One region of the Evansella cellulosilytica DSM 2522 genome, then DNA from elsewhere that is predicted to be linked to it. Evidence: predicted binding sites of a transcription regulator. Region 1 holds the regulator's gene; the other holds the start of a gene.
What was found. Region 1 encodes Rex, which represses fermentation and respiration genes when NADH is low (regulators of the CRP and FNR family bind a similar motif). Its sites were predicted from a motif close to TTGTGAAATATTTCACAA; they were not measured.
Positions count from the first base shown of each region.

Region 2: a site for Rex is predicted at 4,838-4,855, ahead of nirB (nitrite reductase large subunit NirB). Genes of this name have one in related genera too.

Region 1 covers NC_014829.1:392,647-399,958, reverse strand. Annotated here, with positions in the region: gene groL (chaperonin GroEL) at 1-772, opposite strand, end outside; gene groES (co-chaperone GroES) at 833-1,117, opposite strand; gene BCELL_RS02000 (CPBP family intramembrane glutamic endopeptidase) at 1,546-2,277, shown strand; gene BCELL_RS01995 (YdiK family protein) at 2,278-2,481, shown strand; gene BCELL_RS01990 (hypothetical protein) at 2,774-2,974, shown strand; gene BCELL_RS01985 (MDR family MFS transporter) at 3,800-5,209, opposite strand; gene BCELL_RS01980 (redox-sensing transcriptional repressor Rex) at 5,456-6,091, opposite strand; gene moaC (cyclic pyranopterin monophosphate synthase MoaC) at 6,184-6,663, opposite strand; gene BCELL_RS01970 (ABC-F family ATP-binding cassette domain-containing protein) at 6,807-7,312, shown strand, end outside.
Region 2 covers NC_014829.1:260,809-268,120, forward strand. Annotated here, with positions in the region: gene BCELL_RS01335 (hypothetical protein) at 1-235, shown strand, start outside; gene msrA (peptide-methionine (S)-S-oxide reductase MsrA) at 245-898, opposite strand; gene BCELL_RS01345 (class I SAM-dependent methyltransferase) at 1,165-1,731, opposite strand; gene BCELL_RS01350 (LysR family transcriptional regulator) at 1,861-2,751, shown strand; gene BCELL_RS01355 (hypothetical protein) at 3,282-4,316, opposite strand; gene nirB (nitrite reductase large subunit NirB) at 4,906-7,311, shown strand.

The DNA.
Region 1 (7,312 bases):
CAAGTGCTTCTCCTTCAACGTCTTCCGCAATGATAAGGATTGGCTTACCTTGTTGAACAACTTGCTCAAGTACAGGTAATACTTCTTGAATGCTAGCAATTTTCTTATCAGTGATAAGAATATATGGATCATCTAAAACAGCTTCCATTTTATCAGAATCTGTTACCATGTATGGAGAAGCATATCCACGGTCAAACTGCATACCTTCTACAACTTCAAGCTCTGTAGTGAATCCTTTAGATTCTTCTACAGTGATAACACCATCGTTACCAACGCGCTCCATCGCTTCAGCAATTAATTGACCTACTTCATCGTCAGCAGCAGAGATTGCAGCTACTTGTGCGATAGACTCTTTGCTTTCAATTGGGTTAGAAATAGATTGAAGCTCTGCAACTGCAGCTTGTGTTGCTTTTTCGATTCCTTTACGGATTCCCATTGGGTTCGCACCAGAAGTAACGTTTTTCAAACCTTCTGAGATCATTGCTTGAGCTAAAACAGTCGCTGTAGTAGTACCGTCACCAGCGATATCATTCGTTTTACTTGCAACCTCAGATACAAGCTTAGCACCCATATTTTCGAAGTTATCTTCTAATTCGATTTCCTTTGCAATTGTTACACCGTCGTTAGTGATGAGTGGAGAACCGAATTTTTTCTCAAGAACAACGTTACGACCTTTTGGTCCTAAAGTTACTTTTACAGCATTAGCTAAAGCATCCACTCCACGCTTCATGGAGCGACGTGCGTCTTCACTGAACTTAATGTCCTTTGCCATGCGTTTCAACCTCCTATGATCATATGTAGTATTTTTTATTAATCAAACTGTTGTTATCGATTAACCGATAACTGCTAATACGTCGCTTTCACGAAGGATTAAATATTCCTTGCCTTCATACTTCACTTCTGTGCCTGCATATTTAGAGAAGATGATAGCATCCCCTTCACTTACTTCTAGTGCTACACGCTCACCATTTTCAGTAACGCGTCCAGTACCTACTGCAACCACTTTACCTTCCTGCGGCTTTTCCTTTGCAGAATCAGGAAGTACGATTCCGCTAGCCGTTTTTTCTTCTTGCTCTACCAACTCAATGACAATACGATCACCTAATGGTTTTAACAAGGAAAACAACCTCCTTTAAAATGATGTTTTTTATTTGCGACAGTTTATCACTGCGCGGTTTAATATTTAAATTTATTAGCACTCAACATTAATGAGTGCTAACACATTTATTATAATAATCAATTACTATCTCATTTTCAAGTAATTTGAATTAAAAATTATCACTTTTTTTTCGACTTAATGTTACTTTTTTTATCCACAATATACTATCAGCATAATGTTGGTAATTTATACCTAAAAATGTGATAAGCCCTCTTCACAATAAAAATTGATCATTTATGATACAATAATTACCGTAATGAATAGACAACCATGTTCATATTATGTATTGAAATAATAACAATACAATTGGAAACACTCTTGAAAGTATATATGAAGAAATACTACTAACACAAATATCAACACTACATAAAAAGGAGTAAGGTACATTGAGTAAAAGGTATTGGATTATTCTACTTAGTTTTATCATCATGCATTTAAGTTTATCTTTTGTTACTTTACCGCTACTACTGCGCTTTGGCTCATTTGAATCTGAAAGTGCTTTATTAGGTACTGCAGTCTTCATTACTTTTACTATAGGATTCTTTGTCATCCTAGCATTAACCGTGACGGCAAATCGTGATGAGGAATTCACTAGAAACAAAGCCGACATTCCAGACACTATTTTGTGGTCTTTTCTAGGTATTTTCATGGTATACATCGCACAAATTGTTGCAGGGCTTATTCAAATGTATGTATTCGGAATAGAACCTGGTTCAGAGAACACAGAACAGCTTGTTGGGTTTGCAACAGCTGTACCTTTACTAATCATCGTATTTTCAGTTTTTGTTCCAATCATGGAGGAAATTGTATTTAGGAAGATCATTTTTGGAAGCTTATTTAAGCGATATGGATTTTGGATTGCAGCATTATTAAGTGGTGTCATTTTCGCAATCGTACACATGGACTTTAAGCATCTTCTCGTATACTTATTAGGTGGTATTGTATTAGCCTATCTCTACGTGAAAACAAAGCGAATTATTGTGCCAATTATTGCTCATGTCGGAATTAATTCATTCGTGATGATCGTCCAAGTAATTTTTGGGGAACAAATTCAAAACTACCTTGATAGGGTGGAAAACATGCAGGTAATCTTTTATTTATTTGGAGGACTTTTTTAAATGAAAAATAATTCGGCTCGTTTTTTCGGTTATTTTTACTTTTTTATTGCTACTGCATTTGTTTACTTTGCCATACAGCAGCATAACCGTTCCGAAGGATGGGATATTTGGACGCTACTTCTCATTGCTTTAGCGGCAATTGATTATATGATTTCCTTCCGTTACTTCGGTGCTGCTAATAAAGAAAGAAGAAAAAAACAGTAAAAGTTGCTAATTCGTCAAAAAAATTGGTGTCCACGGTGTACAAATTTCGACATCATCATGTAGAATAGAAGTATATATTCTATAAATATCATTTCACTCACACAATGAACCCAACATCAAGAACATACGATGTTGGGTTTTCTGTATTTTAACGACACTCATTTGTAAACGTTTTCATCTTTATATATTAAACATTCATATTCCCCTAATTGTTTTCCTTTTTCAGTTCTAAAAGTGAACTGGCTTGAAGTATAGATAGATAAGACCTACTTTTTATAAAGGAGGTGAGACTATGCCAATGTGGTTTACTGTTACACTCGTTATCGCCATCGTCCTACTTTTTGTATACTCCATTTTCTACAAGAAAAAGAAGAGTCAAACTCTCAAAGCTGAATCAGCTGCAAACAACAAAATATGCAAAACATGTCAGACTAGCATACCGCAAGAGCATGACAAATCTTTATGTCCTAACTGTAAAACGATATTGACGTAACTCAGTCTTATTGTATGTTTATGCTATTAAAGATGTTTCATGATAATGTTTTTAATTTACGTTTGTAAGCACCAATAAGATTTTTCCTTAAAACGAGGTTGACTCACTGGGTAAGATACCCCTTTTGAGTCAACCTTCCTTTGTTTTGTCATGATAATAAAGCTATTTTACGTTCTTCAATAACCGCTCCTGTTTTTGCAAGGGCACTGAAAAAGTGGCGTTCCTTCACTTTTTCAGTGCCCTTAAGCAATGTGCGTAGCCGTCGCAATCGTTTAAAAGCCTGATAGGAGTGGGTTTATCCTATCAGGCGAGCGACGAGCATAGCCATTGCAATACAAATAGAAGGCACTGAAAAAGTGGCGTTCTTTCACTTTTTCAGTGCCCTTAGGCAATGTGCGTAGCCGTCGCAATCGTTTAAAAGCCTGATAGGAATGGGTTTATCCTATCAGGCGAGCGACGAGCATAGCCATTGCAATACAAATAGAAGGCACTGAAAAAGTGAAAAACTTGCTGTTTCGTTGCATTAATATTAATACAGCTCATTATAGGGAAAGGGAAAGTTGATGAGACCGGAGCAAGCGAGTTTACTGTCTCTTCCTCTACGAGTATATGCTTTGGAGCGTATCCGTCGAGACAACTCGAAGCATAAGGCGACGAAGTAACGCTCGTTCCTGTGGGATCGAAGGCAGGGGTGAGACCCCGCAGACCGCAGGTCGAGGAGGCTCACCAGCCGCCCACGGAAAGCGAGTTTGCACAGGTCTCATCAACTTCTATATTCAAACAACCTTATATTTATTAGTCTACCCTTTGAATTTAAGTACTTTTTCAGTGGTCCTTTTGCTGCTTTTTATGTTCTTTCCCAAGTAATATCCCAATTGGTATAGATATTAAGGAAAGTATAGCGATAATGATAAACCCTTCATTAATTGCTTGTAAGCTCGATTGTTCAAGTGATGTCCCATTTAGTGCAGTAAGCTGTCCTCTTCTAACCTCGAAATATACGGATATGAAAACGATCCCTAACGAAGAGCTCATTTGGCGAAGCACATTATTCATTGCCGACCCTCTCGTAATTAGCTGTTCTGGAATAGCATTCATACCTGCTGTTGTAGATGGCATTGTGCTTAATCCCATCCCTATTCCTCTTACACCATTTAGGACGAAAATAACCCATAATGCCGTTTCTAAGCTTAAAAATCCATATAAAAAGGTAGGTATTGTCGTCAAAATAAGGCCTGTCGTTACTACAAGTGCGGGGCCTTTTTTATCTAACATCCTTCCACCAATGCTCATAAAAATACCGGAAAGTAATGCTCCTGGCAATAACGACAATCCTGTCATAATCGCACCGTAACCATATACATTTTGCACTAACAATGGTACGAGAAAAATACCAGCAAACAAGCTAATACTACTGATACTTCCAATCCAAACGCTATACGTGTATGCACGTACTTTAAAAATCGATAAATCGAGAAGTGGCTGTTCTTTTCTGTTTTCTATGCGGATAAAAAGGAATAACGATAATAGTCCGAAAACAATAAGAGCAATATTCAATACGTTTGTTAAATGTCCAATCTCCGACACTCTTCCTAATGCAAGTAAAATCGCACCTACACCGAGCGTGACAGCAACGAATCCCGACAAATCAAACGTAAGTCCATTGACCTTTTTCGTTTGTTTTAAATACAAATATGAAAAGATAAGACCTAATAATCCAGTAGGAATGTTACAAAGGAAGAGCCATTGCCACGATCCCATTTCGATAATAAATCCACCTAGTGTCGGTCCAATTGTTGGCGCCATCATTGCAGCAATACCATAAATCCCTGTCGCAAGTCCACGTTCTTTCCTCGGAAAAACTTCAAAAATAAGCGCCATCGATGTTGGCATCATTAATCCGCCACCTATTCCTTGAAGACCACGGAATAAAATGAGAGAGGATAGATCCCACGAAAAAGCTCCTAAAATGGATCCAAGAATAAAGATGAACAAGCCAGCCATATATAGCTGCTTTTTCCCAAACTTATCACCTAAATATCCCGTAACTGGCATCGTAATACCCATTGTAACCATAAAAATCGTAATAACCCATCCAGTCGCAACGGCATCCCCACCGAACACATTCATTAAATGGGGAACTGCTGGATTTAACATACTGTTATTTAAAATAATTGTAAAAGTCCCTAATAAAACTGTAATAACTACGAGCCATTTATGTGGTACTTTGCTCAACAACATCACCTGCTTGCTAAAACTTTTTCGAAACTCGAAACATTACTATTACTATACCACGATAGCCGATGATTGCCTACATGCCTATTTAACGAAAAATAGCATCCCCTTGTATGAGGGCAACATTACTGCCTCAAGAACTCCAATAAATAAAATTAAGGTGTGTTAAAGGCTTACTAACCTTTAAACACACCTGTAAGTACTTTGTATGTAGAACTCTTCTGAAGAAAAGGGTAATATTCTCATTTACATTGGATAATGCTTTAAAAAGTAAACTAATGATTGTAGTTCTACTGATAAATCAATATGATGAATACGAACGTTTTCCGGAACGGATAGTCTTGCTGGTGTAAAGTTTAAAATTCCTTTAATCCCTGCTTTTACTAATTGGTCTGCAATTGGCTGTGCTGCATTAGCAGGAACAGTTAAAATAGCAACTTCAATTTCACCTTGAATCAGCTCTTCAATATTATTTAAATGATGAATGCTAACGTTTCCAATTTCTTGTCCCACTTTGTTTTCGTCTACGTCAAATGCCATTTCAATTCTCATGTTGTTACTTTTGGAAAAATTATAGTTTAATAGTGCAGTTCCTAAATTACCTACTCCTACTAAAATGACCTTTGTCACTTCATCTTGATCAAGCGTCTTACGAAAAAAAGTCAATAAGTAGTTAACATTATACCCATAGCCCTTTTTCCCTAATGCACCGAAATAGGAAAAATCACGTCTGATTGTTGCTGAGTCTACCTTTACTGCTTCACTTAACTCAGAGGACGATACACGATGTTTTCCAGAAGATTGCAGGCTCTCTAAAAATCGATAATAAAGCGGTAGACGTTTTGCTGTTGCTTGCGGTATTTTGGCTTGTTCAATATCCACACTATTCCCTCCTAGCATGATGGTTGCTCCAAAAGAATATAGATCTCTTTTGAAGTCCCATTTCATTTAATATATATTTGTATTTATTATTGCTATCTTTTAAAGTCGCCGTTCTTCCCACCTGTTTTTTCAAGCAAGTAATTTTCTCCTATTATCATTCCTTTGTCAACTGCTTTGCACATGTCGTAAATCGTTAAAGCCGTTGCTGACACGGCTGTTAGCGCTTCCATTTCAACACCTGTGCTTCCTTTTGTCTTTACACTTGCTTCGATATGTAACGTGTATTCACTTTCACTAGTTTCCCAATCAAAATGTATGTTAACTCCCGACAAAGATAAAGGGTGACACATAGGTATCCATTGTGATGTGTTTTTTGCAGCCATAATACCTGCTACTTGAGCAACAGCTAAAACATCTCCTTTTTTCATTGTCCCTTGTTGAATGCCATCGTATATTTCTTTATTTACTTGGATGCTTCCTTTTGCAACAGCTGTTCGCACTGTTTCTCCTTTATCGGAGATGTCGACCATTTTGGCTCTCCCTTGTTCATTAAAATGCGTGAACGAACTCAAGGCTTCTACCCCCTTTACTAACACTATTGTACACTTTTCTTCACAAACTACACAACCACTTTCATTTAAGTTGCTTCATATGTGTTTATTCATGTACACTTATTTTGTGAAATGTATGGATTTAGACAGTGAGGATGAAAAAGATGATCTTATTACAATGTGTACAATTGTCAAAATCCTTCGGAGCAGAGAGAATTTTATCAAATGTAAAGCTTGAGGTACAAAGCCGTGAACGTGTAGCATTAGTCGGTCGTAATGGTGCCGGTAAATCTACACTTCTAAAAATTATTGCTGGTGACCTCTCATTTGACTCTGGAGATTTAATCATACCTAAAAACGTTTCAATCGGTTACCTTGCACAGGATAGTGGGTTAAACACCGATCGTTCCATTTGGGAAGAGATGAACACTGTATTTGTTCATTTAAAACAAATGGAGAAACAGCTAAGAAAACTAGAAGAAAAAATGAGTAATCCGAATCAAAGTGACTATGAAAAAGTTTTATCAGATTATGATCAATTACAGCAAGATTTCAAAGATGCAGGTGGCTATCAATACGAAGCAGATATACGTGGTATATTATCTGGCTTAAATTTTGCTCACTTTGACTATAACACGACTGTAAACACTTTAAGTGGCGGCCAAAAAAC
Region 2 (7,312 bases), 130 kb from region 1:
TACTCAAGTTAGAAAAAAATATGTTACTGAACTAAACAACAGTAATCAGGATCGAAACGAAAACAAACGAATTGCTGTGAAAAATTTAGTGGAGAATAAAGCCACCGATAGGTTGATTATGGGCAACTTTGCACTTCACACACCTTATGTGTTTAATATAGATATAAACATTGAAGCGAGGATCGGGAAGGATTCATTTGTTTCAAAAGTGGATGTTCTCGAACCCTTCCCTTGATACTTAGACTTACCATTTGATACTTTTTAGGAGGAATAATAACTCGTCTATACGACTTTGAGAAATCCCCCAATTCGGTATTTCTTTTGATAAGTCGGCTAATGTACCATGCTCCTTTACGAAGCCATTTAACCTGGCAACTAAAGTAGCATTCACGAGCTCATCATCGGTAGGAAAAACGTCGTGTAATTTTTCAATAACATGCTTATACCTTTTCAGATAATATTTTTGATGATAATCTTCTGCAACATAAAACGTAGAAAAAGGTGCTACCTCAGTTTGCAACGTTTGTTGATGTGTTTCTTCGATCTCTAATTTTATTTCTTCTGCATCTTGTTGTTGCTGCTGATTATGGTATAGAAGTAGAGACATGTATTGCCTACCTTTATAAAAACTATCTTTAAATCCATGGTGGTGTTTCCAAAATAAACGTAAAATGTCTTTATAACTTAAAATAGTCGGATCAAATTGAACTTGCAGTACTTCTGTATGATCACCCATATTACGATAAGTAGGATCTTTTAAAGTGCCACCTGCATATCCGACACGTGTTCTTACCACTCCTGGAAGATGTCCGAACCGGGCATCTGGACCCCAAAATCAACCCATACCAAAAGTAGCAAAAGCAATCGTAGTTGCTTGTATATCATAAGTATTTTTCATGTATGATTAACCTCCTAAACTTTACTTTCCAATTAGCTTAAACTATTTTATTGGAATTATAAATGAGGCTTTTTTTATGTTAGTGATAGTGAAGTGAAGATTTACGTCCTCTGTTGGAAAAAGCAATAAGTGAAGCCCTAACAAGATGATGAAGGAACTTATGTATTGCCTCCAGAAAGAGAAAACGAATAAAATAAAATGAAAATTAACATCCAAGTATTCCTAGAAGAAAGACAAGTGAATTAATGACTTTTCTCGTTTTCGTGTCAATTTATTTTATTAAATAACATGCCGAAATGATATGGCGGAAAAGCAACCTGTTTTTCCAAAGATAGGTGAGCATCTTTCGCCCACTTTATGATTTGATTTGGTGATGGCCTTATTTCTAACGAAGGACCTCTCGGTGTATCATCGTTGATCCAGTGAATGACACCGACTTTTCCACCGACTTTTATCAGTTTAGCAGCATCAATGAATAGTTGAACAGGATCCTCACAATGTAGAATGTTAAAGAGTGTAATATAGTCAGCCAATTTAATATCACCTTCTGCTGATTTAACAATATCGGTAATATCTCCAGTAATTAATCTTACTTTATCATTTGTGGCTACTCTCTCTTGGCATACTCGCAAATAATGTTCATCAATATCAATGCCTATCACATTCTCTTTTACAATATGAGAAGCAGGAATGAGAAATGTGCCGTATCCACAGCCAACGTCAATAAGAGTGTTAACCTTTTCTGTTACTTCTAGCTTCTTTAGTATTTCTATCGGATTAAAAAAATTCTCCCATAAAGCTTCTTCGGGCATTCCCGACTCTCGGTACTTCATGATACATCGCTCCATATTAAAAACTATTTAATACCTTTTATTTTAATTGTGATCTATTTATAATGGAAATGCATAATAATTATAAAGTTAATGTGTTTTGATTATAGTTAAATCGATAGGAGTGAGTGGATGGAACTACACCAGTTAAGATCGTTTTATTATGTAGCGACGTATTTAAACTTTTCAAGAGCTGCAGAAAAGCTCTTGGTGAGTCAGCCAGCAGTATCGCGGCAAATAGAGGCTCTAGAGCGCCTTTATGGACTCCCATTGTTTTACCGATCTAAGAAAAAAGTAGAGTTAACCCCTGCCGGAAGAGAGCTTTTAACTTATGCAAAAAAAATGATGACGTTAGCTGAGGATGCAAAAGAAGCTTTATTAACACTTAAAAATGGTGATAGTGGAGAATTACATGTAGGTTGTGGAACGACAATTGGTAATTTTGCTATTACAGCATTAGTTGTACATTTCCAAAAGAAGTATCCTAATATTCATATCCATCTAGATATAGATAATACTGATACAATCATTAATAAATTAAATGAACGGAAGCTAGATGTTGCCATTATTGCAAAGGATGTTGACCGGGAGGCGTTTAACGTCGATTCGCTTTTTCAAGATAACATTCATTTAGTATGTTTAGCGGAGGAAATGCAAAAGTACAAACAGAGTCAATCGTTAGACCAACTAGAAAATGAAACGTACATTTTACGAAAGCGAGGATCACACACACGAGAATGTGTCGATGAGTATTTCAAAACAATGAACTTTCAGCCGCAAAATATCATTGAAGTCAATAATAACGAAGCAATTAAGCAAGCAGTTATACAAAAACTTGGTGTCGGATTTCTTTCCTCTATTACATACAAAATAGAACGTGAGCACCAAATACTACGTCAAATTCGATTGCAAAAACCTAGTAAAAGAGAGTTTTCTTTTATTTATCCAAAGGGAAAATACTATTCAACGGTTATGGAAATGTTTCATACCTTCCTAAAAGATAATATGAGTAAAATTACATAAACCGGGCAAGTGTGGTAGATAGATTATTTATTCTGCAGGTGAACAGGTGTCGTTGCTTTGTACAATGATGGCTTTGTGTTTGCATCTATCTGCCTTTGAGCAAAGAAAAAAGCTCCTGTAGGTAAGAAAGCGCCGTCCTATCTACCCTTCAGCGAAGGAAAACACGTCTGAAGGAAAGTTGAAAACGAGGTACCTTTATCAAACTAGACAAGCCTGTGGCACGAGGTCACTGAAAAAGTACAAAGCAACTTTTTCAGTGCCAAAAATTGAATGGCAATGGCTCCGTTCGTTGCGCGACTACTATGATTGCGGAAGCGAGTGGTTGATATAAAAAATAAATTGCATCCAAAACTCAGTCATAGTAGTGTTACAAAAGATTGCAGCGACTACGCTTCATTGCTTTGAGGGACTGGAAAAGATAAATTTCGACCTTTATCAGTGCCCTCCTGTTGCACAATCTTCGCAGCAATTAAAAAAGTGGACTCATTAGGCAGAAAACACCACCATTTGAGTCCACTACTTCTTTTATTTTAAACGGAAGAAGTTGCTCCTTGGTCAGCCGTTGGAGGTTGCGGAGTGTCTTCTTTTCTTTTGTTAAATAGCTGTTTAAACTTAGATGAAATATTTAATAGCTTTTGTTGCAAGTCTATATTAGGTTCTATATTTTGAATATTAAGTTGGTAAGCACGTACCATTGCAATCATTGCAATAGGATCAACGATTGCTCTCTTAATCATTGCTGTTACAATGTAAGCCCCCACAATCGCAAACCAGCCTAAAATAGCTGCCGCCCCAGCATTGGAGGTAATAGCAGATGAAATTCCCATGAATGCAAACACGCTCGGAATGAAGATAACAAAGTTTAAAATATAAACAAATGCTACAATACCAGCAGCGGTCATCACAATTTTTTTCCAGCTTTGTGCGTAAAGGACAACACCATCACATGCAGATTTCCATACAGATTCCTCTTCAGAGTCAGACCCTTCTTCTGCAGTAGCTGCAGCTTCAGCAATTTGACTTTTTCTTAGCATAATATAAGATAAAATAGCTTCATCAACGTAGCGTAAGCTGACTTCCATTATTTTACTAATAATACCGATTATTTTTTTGGCAGCGGGAACAAAGCTAAGGAAGTTTCCAATTCTCATAAGCCAACGTTGAATTTGTTTTACTGCTCCATAAATAATTTTGTCTACGACAAAAGCAACATTAGCAGAGCCGAAGTTATTAACAACCTGGTCTTTCCCATAACTAATTTGATTTTTTCCTTCAGGAACTTTTCCAGTTCTAAGTAATTCTGTTACAACAGCAATATGGCCAACCTTCACCATATACAGGAAATATCTCTCTACAAACCTTAAAATACCTAATACTGCAAAGAAAGTACCAACAATCATGAGGATGAAAAAGAATGAAGCAAATTCAAACCAACGGAATAGTAAAATACCTAATCCTAACATAAGTCCCAAGAATAATAATGATGCTACAGCAAAAATAGCATAAACAATGATTCTAGAAATAAAAAATGGAATAGTTTTCTTTATGAGTTCCATAATCGACATGAAATACACCTCTTTCAAAAATTAGTGCCACTTATAAATAGTCTATAAATTTAACGCAACAGTAACGCCTTCCCCCTTTTTGTTTATGGAATTAGACTATTATGGGTAGGATCATTTTCCTAACTTCGATAACATGATTACTTAAATTCCTGGGTGAAACAGAGAGGATATTGAAGTGTGAATTGTAGATTGAATATTAAGAAAACTAATATCGCAATCTCAATTGTATAATAAAGGAAGTAATATAACATTGCCCTTAAGTACCGATTTCGTTCACTCATAAATTAGGTAAAAAGTAACGATTGGTGTGTGTGCGTTATATCAGTTGGTATAAATTGCCTACAAATATCGAATCTTGTTTAAAATGTGGCAAAAAAAGTAACGATCTTTATTTGTGATAAATATCACAGAGGGTATTTTTATTATGAATTAAGATACATATATATTTAATAAGTTAACGTAAACAATGTTATAAATTATCCAGTTGATTTACTATGAGGAAGGGTTTCACTTCCGTAAATATGTGAATCATCTCACAAATAATAAAATTGAATGTGAAGTATTACACATAGAGGATGGGGGAATTCAAGTGAAAAAGAAATTAGTGATGATAGGAAATGGGATGGCGGGTGTTAGGTGTATTGAAGAAATTTTAAAAAGAGAGTCAAGTATGTTTGATATCACTATATTTGGTGATGAGCCATACCCGAATTATAATCGCATTATGCTTTCTAATGTTCTACAAGGCAAAACAACGATAGAGGATATTAATATTAACGATTGGAATTGGTACAAAGAAAATGGTGTCACACTTTTTACTGGTGAAAAGGTGACGCATATCAATCGCCTCAACAAGCAAGTTGTAACAGATAAAGGGAATACAGTGGCATATGATGAGCTAATTATTGCGACAGGTTCAAGTGCTTTTATATTACCTGTTCCAGGAAGTGATCTTGAAGGAGTAGTTGGCTTCCGAACGATTGATGATACAAACTATATGTTAAATACTGCGAAACGATATAAAAAAGCGGTCGTAATTGGTGGAGGATTGTTAGGGCTTGAAGCAGCAAGAGGATTAATGGATCAAGGAATGGACGTTCATGTCGTTCATATTATGCCGTATTTAATGGAGCAACAGCTAGATGAAGCTGCAGCAAGATTATTAAAGAAGGATTTAGAAGCACAAGGCATGAAGTTTTTAATGGAAAAACAAACGAAAGAAATTTACGGAGACGGCCGTGTACAAGGCATCTCATTTGCAGACGGTTCATCTGTTGCGTGTGATTTAGTCGTGATGGCTGTTGGGATTCGCCCAAATATTGCATTAGCAAAAGAAGCAGGTATAGACGTAAACCGAGGGATTATTGTAAATAACCACTTACAAACATCTCAATCATCTATTTATGCTGTAGGAGAATGCGCAGAGCATAATGGCATTGCTTATGGGCTAGTGGCACCATTATATGAGCAAGGCGTTGCTCTAGCTGAACATATTACTGGATTAGCTTCCACAGGGTATGAAGGAAGCTTATTATCAACACAATTAAAGGTTGCAGGCTGTGATTTGTTTTCTGCAGGGAAAATTAAAGAGGATGATGAAACACAAGCGATTATTGTGCAAGATCAGTTTGCAGGCGTTTATAAAAAAGTACTCATCACAAATAATAAGATTGTTGGTGTTGTTTTATACGGGGATGCATCTGACGGAACGCGATTATTCAGCATGATGAAAAAGGAAACGGATATAAGCGAATTTACGAGTGCATCTATTTTACAAAAAGCTGGTGAAGATTCAGAAGCAGCGATGATTGCAGAAATGAGTGCAGAGGATACGGTTTGTGGCTGTAATGGCGTGAAAAAAGGTACAATCGTGCAATCCATCCTAGAACAGGACTTAAAAACGTTCGATGAAGTGAAAACATGTACGAAGGCTGGAGCTTCATGTGGTAAATGTAAAAATGTCGTAGAGGGCATTTTAGCGCTAACTTTAGGAGATAGCTTTGATGCATCGGCAAAAAGTAATGGCATGTGTGGATGTACACCTTTATCTCGTGATGAAGTCGTTGCTGAAATGAAAGAAAAAGGGTTACAATCTCCAAAAGAGGTTCGTCTTGTGCTAGGATTTGAGCAGGAGGAAGGATGTTCTAAATGTAGACCAGCATTAAACTACTATATGCGTATGCTTCGTCCAGAAGAGTATGAAGATGACAAAGCTTCTCGATTTGTTAATGAAAGAATGGAAGGAAATATCCAAAATGATGGTACGTTCTCCGTCATACCGAGAATGTATGGTGGAACGACAACTGCTGATGACCTTATAAAACTAGGTGAGGTTGCAAAGAAATATGATGTTCCATTAGTAAAGGTAACAGGAGCAAGTCGAATTGGTCTTTACGGAGTAAAAAAGACAGATATGCCACATATATGGGAAGAGCTAGGGATGCGTTCGGGCTATGCTTATTCTAAATCGCTTCGCAACGTGAAATCATGTGTCGGCTCTCAATTCTGCCGTTTTGGCACGCAGGATTCACTAGGACTAGGTATACAACTTGAAAAAGCATTGGAAATGGTCGATACGCCTCATAAAATGAAAATGGGTGTAACAGGGTGCCCAAGAAACTGTGCAGAGGTTTTAACGAAGGATTTTGGTGTTGTCTGCGTAGAAAATGGCTATCAGCTTTATTTCGGTGGAAACGGAGGTACGGAGGTTCGCGAATGTGATTCATTAACAACTGTTGCAACTGAAGAAGAAGTTCTTGAAATGGCTAAGGCGTACGTACAATACTACCGAGAAACAGGAATATATGGTGAGCGTACATCTAACTGGGTTGAAAGGATCGGTGTAGAACCGATTAAAGAAGTACTATTAAATGAAGCAACAAAGCAGGAGCTTGCAATACACTTTGACCATGCGAAAACAACGTACGATGAGGCATGGGGGAACATGATCAACAATGCAAAGCAAAAAGACATGTATGATGTGGTGAAAATATAAA